DNA from 4 places in the Effusibacillus consociatus genome. Region 4 is predicted to be linked to each of the others. Evidence: predicted binding sites of a transcription regulator. Region 4 holds the regulator's gene; each other region holds the start of a gene.

Region 1 (3,111 bases), on a different contig from region 4:
TTGCATCAATATCCAGGCGGGTCAATGTCGTTACGACACATACTCATTCCCACTTTTCAAAGAAGATGCTTCCGCAACTACATGGGGCCGGGTTAGGAGCCGGTTGTTCGAAGTGATATTCTGTTTTGCACTTGGAGCACTTCCATTTCGTTGAGCGCCAATCATCCTCTTCGATTATTTGGTCTGTGAACCGACCCATAAGCCTTATAACATCGTGCGGCTTCATTAGATCACCCTGAATTTGGTTTTTCTTTTTCCATGAGGATAGTGTTACATTGTTACATCCAATATATCCGAAAGTTTTACGGATTCTGGGTCGCCGAAGGGATCCACGCCAATCAGCCGATTGGTGACTTGGTCTACTCGCTGCGGATACAACCGAACCTCTTGATTGCCATATGGGTGATACACGGTCAGTATAGTGAGCCTATCGTCTTGAATTGCTTCGCTGAGTAGAACGCTCATCTCCGCCAGTTTGTCTTCGCTGAGGACTGGTTTCTCTTGCCGCTGCAGCTCACGTTTCATTGTTTCCATCCGTTCTCTGTGTTCTGGCAATACGAGTCTCATCGCTTCAAAAATGTTGCCGTCGGTAATTCGCATTAGGTTTGACTCCTTTCTACATGTAATGTCCGCCGATCTTTTTGCTCCGATCTAACAATTGACCAGCTTCCTGGAGGCTGACGGCCCGCATGATGCTGGTCTCGCCGTATTTTGTTCGTATGTCATCAACCGTTTTGGACAAACTGTTCCTTTTTATCACATCTTCAAACAACGACAGTTGAAGTGCATCCGACTTTTGCAGAAGATCAAGTGAAACACTGACGGCTCGCACACCGTCACCGGTCCACCACTTGTCAAGTAACTCCAGTAAAAACGGATACAGATCATGGGATTCATTGGAACAAAAGTTAAGCGTTTTCGCTTTGTAAAATCCGCCCTGAAGTGATTCATAAGTCAAGCCGAGACCCACACGCCGGCCTTTCTGACCTGCAGATCTCGCTCTGCGACAGACCTCATCCAATAGTTCTTGAATGACGATAATGATCTCTGTACGCTTATAAAAATCTCTGGGCAAAGTGGTGCGATGTGAGATTCCCTTATGAGGCACATCATAGGAATCAGGATTCATCGCAGAAAAATCCTGACCGTGACTCCATCGGTGGATCACCGTCCCCCACACCCCAAATCGACGTTGCAGTTTAACTTCCGGGATTTGTGCAACATCTCCAATTGTTCGAGCGCCGAATTCGTAATACAGAACTTCTGCCCGGCGCTTCAGTCCCCACATATCGAAGACGGACAAACTGTGGAGATTCGTTTGGACATCCCGTTCTGTCCACCAGACAATCCCGTCCGGATGTGTTTTCGCCTGTTTGTTTGTCATTTTTGCCATCCATTTGTTGTGTGCAAGGCCAATCCGGCAGCGAATCCGAAACAAATCCCAAATAGCCCCCTTTAATTCACAGGCAGCGTCGACCGGATCGGGAAACAGCGCTGACGGATGGGGGAAAGCAAAAAACGCTTCATCAACGCTGAACTGTTCATACAGCGGAAACATGTATTCAATTACCTGCTGGATGCGAACACTGGTTTCAAGATAGAACTGCATCCGGGGTTTGACAACGATCACCCCGGGACAGCGCTGCAGCGCTTCTCCAAGCCGCATGGCATTTTCGATACCGGCTCTCTTGGCTGTGGGCGTTGCCGCCAGAATAATGCCGGATCTTCTCTCCGGGTCACCGGACACGACAAGCGGCGGATCAGTCGAGTCGTCATTCTCGCGGCGTGCCCATGCGAATTCAGGCCGGGAAGCTGCCTCACATGACGCATAAAAGCTTTGCATGTCGATGAGACCATAAATCCATTTCATCACTCTCATCCCCATTCAAGAACGTGTGTTTTGTATTATATTCCGAACGTACGTTTGTATTCAATGGTAAAAAATAGAGAGGAAATTTTAGCGGAAAAGGAGGCGAAGGAAAGAAAGCGGAGAGAAGCCAAGAAGAATCATAAAAAGGGGATAGTTTGAATAAAACGTATTGATTGAAGAAAGGAGAGGATCACGTGTTAAGGGATTCCAAATCTGTTGTACTTGATACCTGGAAAGGTGCAAAAGTTGCAACTTACATCGATGAATATGATGTCGGACAAAAAGTGATTATTTTTGAAGCGGATAGTTTAGAAGAAGAAGGGTACGTTCCTTCAAATGTATTATCTTAAACCATAGAGAAATCGAAACTCTTCGAGATTTCCTTAATACGGTTTATAAAACAAAGAAGTGAGGCCAAACGGCCTCTTTTTTTGCAGGCATCTCACTACCGGTTGACGAAAGTCTTCGAAGAGGAGGCTTTCCAGATGACGCCTATTTACTGTACAGCAGACCAACTCTCAAAACTCTTCCGAGTCGATTATTCCACCATGCTGGATATCCTTCATAAGGATGCTGAGCTTGATCCGGAGATAAAGAAACTGAATCGATACTTGCTCTCCAAAGTAGTGCAGCTACATAAGACGACTGTAGATCCAATGGAAATCGATCTGGCTACCCAGTTTGTAAATTTGTATGAGGTCCAGGAGATATTAAACGCAGAACTAGGCCCGATGGTCTACTCAACCGTTCTGAGGAAAGCAGCCAAAGGGGAGATCCCTGCATTGAAATTCGGAGATACATATAGGGTACCTGTTAATGCTCTGTTCAATCGGTTGCAAAATGCTGCAATCTCCTACAATAGAAAAAAATAAAAGAGGGCCATTTAAGTAAATTTAACCATTATCCACTTCCTATCTTTCAAAATTTTACATAAAGCTGTATTGTATAAAGTAGGTTTGAAGAACGAGGGGTGGCCAGAATGGATGCAAACAAACAGTTGGAGGAAATTCTAAAGCAATCTGAATCACTGCCTTTTTTGTTCGTTGGATCAGGCTTACCTTTGAGGTATCTGTCCACCGAAAATTGGCCCGATTTATTGAGACATTTCGCATCGATGATTGACTCCTCGGATTATGCGTATGAAAAATATGAAACCAAGGCTGCTCAAGTGCTCTTGGAACAACATAAAAGTAAAACAAAAAACAATCTAATGACCTGTACTGCTGATTTAATAGAAAGGG
Region 2 (3,111 bases), on a different contig from region 4:
ACTCCTTTTTCCCTTCTTCTTGCAAGTATACTCTCTTTCGCGGGCATCATTCTGTAATCGTGCTGACAAATATGCTATCATCTTATCGAATTGGCTTTTTTCAGTTTTAACGGGGTGATCTTATGGATATGCAAGCGTTACTGGTGTTCGAAAGGGTTGCCCGGGAACGGAGTATCTCCGTGGCGGCAGCAAGCCTTGGGCTTTCCCAACCGACGGTTTCCGCTCGTATACAATCTCTTGAGACCGAATTGGAACAATCCCTTTTCGATCGAACCTCGCGAGGGGTGGAGTTGACGAAAGCGGGAGAGGTGTTTCTGCCGTATGTCCAACGGGCTTTAGAAGTTCTGCAAGAAGGCAAAGAGGCTGTCCGCTTGGAAGGAAATCCGGTTCGGCGTTTAACAGTAGGAGCCACTGCTGCAATTGGAGCGTATCTGCTCCCTCCGGTGATCCATTCCTTCACTCTGGAGCATGACGTGGACATCGTGATGTATACGGGGCATTCTCACCAGGTCCTGCAGATGCTCTTGGACGATGTGGTACAAGTCGGCTTCGTGATCTCGGCTCCTGTTCGAGCTGGCATTAAGCAGATTCAAGTTTATCAGGGACCCATTCTCGCTTTCGCGTCTCCTGCACATCCACTAACCCGTTCCGAGTCCTGCCGTTTGGCTGATTTAAAGAATATGCAGCTGGCTATGGTCAATTGGGGACCGGGCTATGAAGACTTTCTGTCGACCTTGACACAGGAAATTGGGCACCCGCCACGCGGACTGGTGAAAGTATCACCCGTTGAAGCGGCTAAAACACTTGCGGCCAGCGGTGGTGTTATTACCTTCCTGCCGGAACTGGTTGCAAAACCCGAACTCGAACGGGGAGAGTTGGTGCCGGTTCCGATTGCAGACATGCCCCAGATTGATTGGTCTTTATATCTTCTTTACAGAGATCGCAAACTTTTGGACCAGACGGTGGAAGAGTTTATTTCCTTTGTTCCGAAGGTTTAATGGGACGAAAAGCGATCGATTCGAAGGACAACTGTTCCTTTTTCTCTTCTGCCGGCACTTTGGCGCTTTGCCTATAAGCGACTCCAGGATAAACATCATCTCCATCGGCAAAAAATTCTTTTGTATAGCCCCAATGTTGAAGGATCGGGCCCATTTTTTCCTGGAAGCGCTTTGCATACCTCTCCTCCACATAGGTTCCTTTGTAAAGATTGCGGTAGGAAGCAACGGTTTCCGGAAAATGGGCTTCCAGCTGCCCGAAAAACCATTGCTTGACTTGGGGTTTCAGCCGCAAGATCGAAGGAACGACAAATGAAGCGTCAGATTCCCGGGCAGACTGAACCAACCGCTTCAACATCGGAACATCATCTGTTAAAAACGGAAGAACCGGCGCCAATAAGATCCCCGTTCGGATTCCCGCTTCCCGCAATTTCTTTACTGTGTCAAACCTTGCCTGAGGGTGTGGCGATTCAGGCTCGATCGAACGCCATATTTTAACGTCCAATGTGTTGATTGAAATCTGGACAGAGCAATCCGCATAACGGTTCAACTCCCGCAGCAGCTCGATGTCCCGCTGAATTAAGGGGGATCTTGTTGTGATGGAAGTTGGAACACGATAGAAGGCGAGAACCTCCAAAATTTGTTTCGTGAGTTCCTGCTGTTTCTCCAGTGGTTGATAGGGATCGGTCGCTGTGCCGACCTGAACCCGGCCTCCCCTCCACTTTCCCTTTGCCAGTTCCCGACGCAGTACAGCCGGAGCATCCTCTTTCACGAACAAATGGGTACGGAACGAATCATCTGCACTCATGCCAATAAATTCATGAGTATTTCGGGCGTAACAAAATGCACATCCGTGCGAACAACCACGATAAGGATTAATCGACCAGGTGAAGGGCATCGCGGGAGTTGTAACGCGATTCAGCACTGTTTTGCTTTTGATCTTGAACAGGCGGCGATTGCTCATAAGATCCTCCATTGTACGAACTTGCGTTCGGAACATATATTCGTATAGTAACACATCCTTCAACTCACTTTCCAGTACACTTTTATCCAACTTGGCAGGTAATTTCCGTAAAAACCGTGATCTATGCCTGCAAATCTTTCCTGTTTCGCATACATGGATCAAAAACAAAAGAACGCTACCATGAGCGTCCTTTCACCCGCATCTTATGAAACTTTCACGCATAATTGCATACCATCTTCGCTGTGTCCCCGAGACATCACGCAAATCATCCACCAGCTCGCAAGGCACGTCTTCTTCTCCAATTTTCTTCACATACCGAAGCTTTTCCGCCGCCCTAAGCGAGCGCACATTCTCTTCCTCAATACAAAAATACACCCGATCCACATCCGTCCGTTCTTCAAAAACCAGGCGGAGCATTGCCTCTTTGGCAGCTTGATTCACTCCCGTTCCCCACACTTGTGGCACAAGCCAGGTACCAAGAACTCCGTACGCTTTTTCCGAGTCCAATTTCCGAACCTGGATCAGTCCGACAATCTGATCCCCCAGACATACAAGCCGGGAGATCGACCATCCCAGAACTTCTTCCGCCAAGTACCCATCGAAGCCAGTCCGACTGATCCGGAGCAGCCGGTGAAGTACATCCGCATGCTCGGGCCCCAATTCTCGCAATTCAATCATAGTGACTTTTCCTCGATTACCGGCGAACCGGCGGTCCTTTCCTGTCTCCGGCTCCAATGATCAAATCAAACATGCGGACTTTGAGCAGCGATTGGAAAGCGATCAGAATGAAAGGGGCGAGCAGCAATCCGATGAATCCCGCCGCGGTATAACCCGCATACATCACCACGATGGTTGCAAGCGGATCAAGCCCAATCGTATTGGCCAGGATGCGCGGCTCCATCACCTGACGAACAATCACGATCAAACCATACACGATCAACAAGCCTACACCAAGACGGGTATCACCTGTAAACAGGGAATAGAGTGCCCACGGCACAAACAGGGTACCGGTTCCCAACAAAGGAAGAATGTCAAGAAAAGCGGCCAACAGCGCCAACGAGAAAGCGTACGGAACATGCAGAATCAGCAGCCCGGCCAGAACCTGCACGGCAGTAATTGTAATCAGGATCGCCTGCCCCCGGATGTATCCCC
Region 3 (3,111 bases), on a different contig from region 4:
GTGGTCGATTACACGCCCCTTGAAAAAAATTGATCAAACAGCCGTAGAGATTGGAATGGGAAACTACAGCAAGCGAGTTCACATTCAAGACCCCGATGAGATAGGGGATTTGGCTCAAACCATTAATACGCTGGCCGAAAAACTCGAACGGGTGGAAAGGGATCGCATCCGGTTGGAACAGGTCCGCAGTGATTTTCTCGCCAACATTTCACATGAGCTCCGCACCCCGCTTACGGCGATACAAGGATTTTTGGAAGCGCTGCAAGACGGGTTGGTGGAAGATGAGGAAGCGAGAGAAAAGTATCTTTACGTGATGTACCAAGAGACCCTGCATTTGAATCGTCTGGTGGACGATCTGATGGATCTCGTCAAACTGGAGAACAAGGAAGTCACTCTGTTTAAAGCGCCGGTTGATATTGCGGAAGTGATGAAGAAGGTAGCCTTTTCGTTTCGCCAGGAGGCTGAGAGAAAGAATGTTCAAGTGAAAGTGTCCGCCGGTGAAAACCTGTCTAAACTTTATGCGGACAAGCACCGGGTGATGCAAATTCTCAAGAATCTGGTGAATAATTCGATCAAATTCACCGAAAACGGTACGATTGAATTGACTGCCGCCCGGGAACGAAACGAACTGAAAATCGTGGTGGCGGATACAGGAACCGGAATTGCCGAAGACGATTTGGAGCGGATTTGGGAAAGGTTTTTCAAAGGAGATCGTGTACGGTCGAAATCCAATAAGGGAACCGGACTGGGGCTTGCCATCGTCAAAGAACTGGTGGAACTCCATAAAGGCAAAATATCGGTTCACAGCGAGTTGGGGAAAGGAACGACTTTTACTCTTTGGATGCCCACTGTTGACGAAATCGGTACCGATCAGCAGGATCATAAATTTTTAATAAAAGGATAAATGATCAATCCCTTTTTGCTAATGGAATGGTTATATTTTGCAGATAACATGAAGATGTGCAAGATAACGATCCTGAAGCGAAAGGGGAGGTATCTGTGAAGAAATTGATGGTGGTTACTCTTGCGGCCTTACTGGCGGGGGGAGGACTTACAGCTTGCTCTGGAGGAGGTACAGGCACGAAACCCGCCGATTCGACCGGTAAGGAGGAAAAAGGGGTTGACCTGAATCCTTCTTCACCGTTTTCAAAGGAAGAAAAACCTGGTGCCGGTCAAAGCAACCCGGTTGGCGGAAACAGCAGCAGCGGAGCCGAATCGCCGGCCAGCGGCGGCAAGGATAGCAGTAAGGACAGCAGTAAGGACAGCAGTAAGGACAGCAGTAAGGACAGCAGTTCCGGCACTGAATCGAAAAGTCCCGGCAGCAGCACCGGTCAATAATAAAGAGCCCCATTACGCAATCGTCGCGTAATGGGGCTTTAGCTGTCGGACGCTTCCTCACATTCCTGACAAACATTTTTTTGGCGGCGGTCCTCATCTCCATCATAGAACTTGCCGCATTCCAGACAGATGTAATCCTCCATCTTGGGGATCACCTTCCTTCCTGATACCACCCTCGGTTAGTATATGCGGCATGTATGTTCCGGTGCCTCCGGTCATTCCACCGAATTAATCGGGCTCTCTTCGGAAACGACCAGCACAAGAGAATCGCTTCGCTCGATCAATCCCATCGCAGCACGATGACGAGTCCCTAGCTTTTCCCATCTGTCATGGCATTCGAGAACGGAAGAACGTTAGCTGCTGAAACAAGTCCTGGCACCCATAACGTCTTTAGCAGACGATACACTTTAGAGGTTCCGGACTTTACCGTAATCCTGCTTCACACCAGAAATTATTTCCAGAGAACATTTGTTTGCATATATCCAAACGAAGAGATTATAATACCCATACCAGAACATATATTCGTGTTTGGGGGTGCGATATGCGTGTCACGGCTGTGATTCGCAAGATTCTCGAACTTGAAATATTTGAACAGCAAATTTCCCAACAGATGCGAGGGTTGAAACAGCAGCTCCGGCAAAAAGACATTTCCATACTTGAACGCCACAACCGGCCTCTGGATATCTGGATCCAATACCGATGGAACGGACGTGTGCATGAAGTTGTTTTTATGCGGTCGATGCTGGACGCTGAGATGCAGGGGTTACTGAGAAGATGGGTGGGGGAAGAGAGGTAATCAATGGATCTATGGTCTCATCGACATGCAAAGCTTTTATGCGTCATGTGAGGCAGCTTCCCGGCCTGAATTTGCATTGGATCGGCACGAATACGATGACTCCACCGACCCGGCGCTGGTGGTATCCGGTGATCCTCAGCTGAGATCGGGTATTATTTTAGCGGCAACGCCTACGGCCAAGAAAGCGGGAATCGAAAATGCCATGCGGCTTGGAGAAGCGTTACAGCGCTGCCCAAAGACTTTTATAAGCGTGAGGAGGTTACCGTTGTCATACTGGAATTGCTGGATGAGGTCTGTCGAAGAGCAAGGGCTGCAGGACAGAAAGGCAGGCGTGTGGGGCTCGGGTTGACTTACGAAGGACTTCAGGGCGGATTTTTTAAAACGAAAACAATCGACTTTTATTCGGATGAAGCGAATCAGTTATACCCCTTTTTGCTCCACCTGCTGGACCGCTGGTGGACCCGGGACGGTGTGAGAGCTGTCACCGTTTCACTTGATTTGCTGCGAAAGTCGAATGCACTTCAACTCTCGTTGGTAGACGATGTGATAAAACGCAACAGCCTATCCAAAGCGATGGATGACATTCGGGCAAAATACGGGGAAACGAGTATCATGCGGGCCATCAGCCTCAAACAAGCGGGGCAATTGGCAGACAGAAGCAAAAAGATCGGCGGCCACTATATGTAACGGACAGGGGGAAAACCATGCGAATTATCGACGGCAACATTTTCGAGGCGATGCGGCTCGTGCTGCCGGAACACAGGGAACTCATGGAACGTTCGAAGCAGGAATCAAAAAAACGGAAGCAACCTATGCTGTCCGAAGATGAAATGGTACGAACTGAACTATCTTCTACAGGAAGCATTGGAACATGGCCGCAAAATCAGGGTGACCTTGTTTGATCCATTTCAGAATGTGATATGGGAAGGGGGCCCCATCCTGAAGAACGGAAAACTGCAGCTTGAAAGCGATGACGG
Region 4 (3,111 bases):
GCATCAGCGCCGGCCGAATTGCCTGTTAAGGAAGAAGCTAAGGAAGAAGTACAGAGGATGAAGGATCTTTCAGATGAAGAATTGCATGAGCTCCTGAAAAAAGAACTCTTCATCCATGGTCGTCCGGGAGTGTCCGGATCATTGATTCGGGGAGAATTATCCAGATTCTTCCACTGATATCATAATTCGGTAAAAGATATCTATCTGATTTTTGCAAAAGATATCGGTGTTATTTTGCAGCGGTAAAATTGCCGCTGTTACATATGCAAAGGGGGATCCACCTTGAATCGTCATTTCACCAGAGACGACATTGTACGCATGGCTAAGGAAGAAAACGTTCGTTACATCCGTTTGCAGTTTACTGATCTGCTCGGAATAATCAAGAATGTGGAAGTACCAATTTCACAATTGGACAAGGTTCTTGACAACAAAATGATGTTTGACGGATCTTCCATCGAAGGTTTCGTACGCATCGAAGAGTCTGACATGTACTTGTATCCGGATCTCGATACATGGTTAATCTTCCCGTGGGAAACTGAACACGGGAAAGTGGCTCGCTTGATCTGTGATATCTATATGCCGGATGGTACCCCGTTCGCAGGCGATCCGCGCGGTATTCTGAGAAAAGTTTTGGCTGAAGCAAAGGAAATGGGCTTCACCGCGATGAACGTTGGTCCGGAGCCCGAGTTCTTCCTGTTCCAGCTTGACCAGAACGGCAATCCGACCATGGAAGTGAACGACAAGGGCGGATACTTTGACTTGGCTCCGCTCGATCTGGGTGAAAACTGCCGTCGTGAAATCGTGTTAACTCTGGAGTCCATGGGCTTTGAAATTGAGGCTTCTCACCATGAAGTGGCAATCGGTCAGCATGAAATCGACTTCAAGTATGCAAACGCCATAACCGCAGCTGACAACATCATGACCTTTAAGCTGGTCGTGAAAACAGTTGCTCGTAAATACGGATTGCATGCTACGTTCATGCCGAAGCCGATTTTTGGAATCAACGGATCCGGGATGCACTGCCATCAGTCCCTCTTTAAAGGAAAAGAAAATGCATTCTATGATGAGACTGATGAGCTCGGTCTCTCTAAAACAGCAAGGCAGTATCTGGCTGGAATCCTTGCTCATGCACGTGGCTTTGCCGCAATTACAAATCCGACAGTGAATTCTTACAAGCGTTTGGTTCCGGGCTATGAGGCACCTTGCTATGTGGCATGGTCTGCAAAAAACCGTTCGCCTCTCGTGCGTATCCCTGCTTCTCGTGGACTTTCTACGCGTATTGAAGTTCGCAATCCGGATCCTGCCTGCAATCCGTATCTCGCGCTTGCAGTTATGTTAAAAGCAGGTCTTGACGGTATTAAGAACGAACTTCCGCTTCCGGATGCGGTTAACCGCAACATCTACGTGATGAACGAAGTGGAACGTGAAAGAATTGGAATTCGCTCTCTGCCTGGTTCCTTGAAGGAAGCTGTGGATGAACTTCTCGCTGATGATGTGATTCGTTCTGCTCTTGGCGAACATGCTGTCACCCACTTCGTTGAGGCCAAACTGATCGAATGGGATATGTTCCGTACGACAGTTCATGATTGGGAACGTGATCAATACCTTGCAACCTACTAAACCTGCCTGAATCGAAATATTCAACAAAAATGAAAGCCCGCCCCGACAAGTTGTCGGGACGGGCTTTTTATCTTGAAAGAAATCAATTAGGATACGTAGCGGAATACACCGATTACTTTTCCCAGGATCGTTACGTTTTTATAGCGTAAAGGTTCCATTGAGGAATTCTCCGGTTGGAGACGGATGTGATCCGCTTCTCTATAGAAACGCTTAACGGTCGCTTCATCATCCTCCGTCATCGCAACGATAATTTCCCCGTTTCGTGCGGTCTGTTGTTTTCGAACGATCACAAGGTCACCGTCATGAATCCCTGCTTCAATCATCGAGTCTCCTTCAACAGTCAAAAGATATAGCTCACCATCAGCTGCCATGCTAGCCGGGAGAGGGAAGTAGTCCTCGACATTTTCGACGGCAGTGATTGGGCTTCCGGCAGTTACTTTTCCAATTATGGGTACCATTACAGCGGAGAGGTCATGTTGTACAGCAGGAGTCTCCATGCCTAATACTTCGATCGCCCGGGGTTTAACCGGATCTCGTCGAATAAGACCTTTTTGCTCCAACCGTGCAAGGTGACCGTGGACAGTCGAACTTGACGCAAGGCCTACAGCATCCCCAATTTCCCGCACGGAAGGGGGATACCCTTTCTTGCGAACTTCATCTTTAATAAAATCCAGAATCTGTTGTTGGCGTTTGGACAACTTCATAGCCAAAATCTCTCTCCTAACTGTACTAGAAATGGAAACGTTTCATAGACTCTTATAAACGAATTATATCATGTGGTGGAAAAAAATACAAACATAAGTTCGATTTTTGTATTGACACGAACTAACGTTCTGGATATGATGAAGATAATCGAGAACGAATGTTCGGGAAAGGGGATTTGTTTATGTATACGTATAACCATATTCTGGGCGAGAATATTCAGCGGAAGCCTCAGAAGAAAGTGCAAGTTTTGCTTATTGGATTGATCGCAATTCTATTTGTGGGGATTGGACTTAACCTTCTTTGGGGAAACGAGGCATATGGCAGCAATGAAGAGGTTGTGGTAGTTGTACAACCTGGCGATACTCTTTGGTCCATCGCGAATGAAAATTACCAAGGGAAAGATATACAGGAAGCAATTTATTACATAAAGAAGGCGAACCGTTTGAAATCGGGGAATCTTCAGATCGGAACGGTACTTCATCTTCCTGTCTTTTGACGTTTCGCTTCACCTTGGATTACCAAATCCGGATTGCAAACAAAACAATTTGGAGTAGAACAAGTACCAGTTTGGACAAGGTTCCGAGAATAAATCCGATTAACGATGCGAACCCGACTCGAGCAATTTGACCCGCTTTTTGCACCCGAATTAGTTCACCAGCCATGGCTCCGACAACAGGACCCGCCAAGATCCCAAAAGGCCCCATCACAAACGGCCCGATCAGCATTCCGATTGCGGATCCCCAAATTGCTTGTTTGGAGCCACCCGCTCGTTTAATCCCCAAGACA

The links. Region 4 encodes LexA, which represses DNA repair genes until DNA is damaged. Its sites were predicted from a motif close to CGAACATATGTTCG; they were not measured.
Region 1: the regulator LexA is predicted to act here: its motif matches at 1,914-1,927, upstream of ACFO8Q_RS15435 (DNA polymerase IV).
Region 2: the regulator LexA is predicted to act here: its motif matches at 1,976-1,989, upstream of ACFO8Q_RS10230 (SPL family radical SAM protein).
Region 3: the regulator LexA is predicted to act here: its motif matches at 1,850-1,863, upstream of ACFO8Q_RS04815 (YhjD family protein).

Annotation. Positions count from the first base shown of each region.
Region 1 covers NZ_JBHSHC010000112.1:106,828-109,938, forward strand. Annotated here, with positions in the region: gene ACFO8Q_RS15430 (YolD-like family protein) at 271-600, opposite strand; gene ACFO8Q_RS15435 (DNA polymerase IV) at 617-1,870, opposite strand; gene ACFO8Q_RS15440 (hypothetical protein) at 2,065-2,220, shown strand; gene ACFO8Q_RS15445 (DNA-binding protein) at 2,356-2,742, shown strand; gene ACFO8Q_RS15450 (SIR2 family protein) at 2,850-3,111, shown strand, end outside.
Region 2 covers NZ_JBHSHC010000086.1:51,955-55,065, forward strand. Annotated here, with positions in the region: gene ACFO8Q_RS10225 (LysR family transcriptional regulator) at 123-998, shown strand; gene ACFO8Q_RS10230 (SPL family radical SAM protein) at 973-1,959, opposite strand; gene ACFO8Q_RS10235 (GNAT family N-acetyltransferase) at 2,152-2,637, opposite strand; gene ytvI (sporulation integral membrane protein YtvI) at 2,654-3,111, opposite strand, start outside.
Region 3 covers NZ_JBHSHC010000028.1:51,677-54,787, forward strand. Annotated here, with positions in the region: gene ACFO8Q_RS04800 (sensor histidine kinase) at 1-904, shown strand, start outside; gene ACFO8Q_RS04805 (hypothetical protein) at 1,000-1,338, shown strand; partial or broken gene ACFO8Q_RS04810 (diadenylate cyclase) at 1,554-1,708, opposite strand; gene ACFO8Q_RS04815 (YhjD family protein) at 1,880-2,134, shown strand; gene ACFO8Q_RS04820 (Y-family DNA polymerase) at 2,160-2,483, shown strand; gene ACFO8Q_RS04825 (DinB/UmuC family translesion DNA polymerase) at 2,414-2,821, shown strand; gene ACFO8Q_RS04830 (hypothetical protein) at 2,960-3,111, shown strand, end outside.
Region 4 covers NZ_JBHSHC010000016.1:58,004-61,114, forward strand. Annotated here, with positions in the region: gene ACFO8Q_RS03205 (MerR family transcriptional regulator) at 1-177, shown strand, start outside; gene glnA (type I glutamate--ammonia ligase) at 319-1,620, shown strand; gene lexA (transcriptional repressor LexA) at 1,707-2,324, opposite strand; gene ACFO8Q_RS03220 (LysM peptidoglycan-binding domain-containing protein) at 2,507-2,821, shown strand; gene ACFO8Q_RS03225 (DUF456 domain-containing protein) at 2,841-3,111, opposite strand, start outside.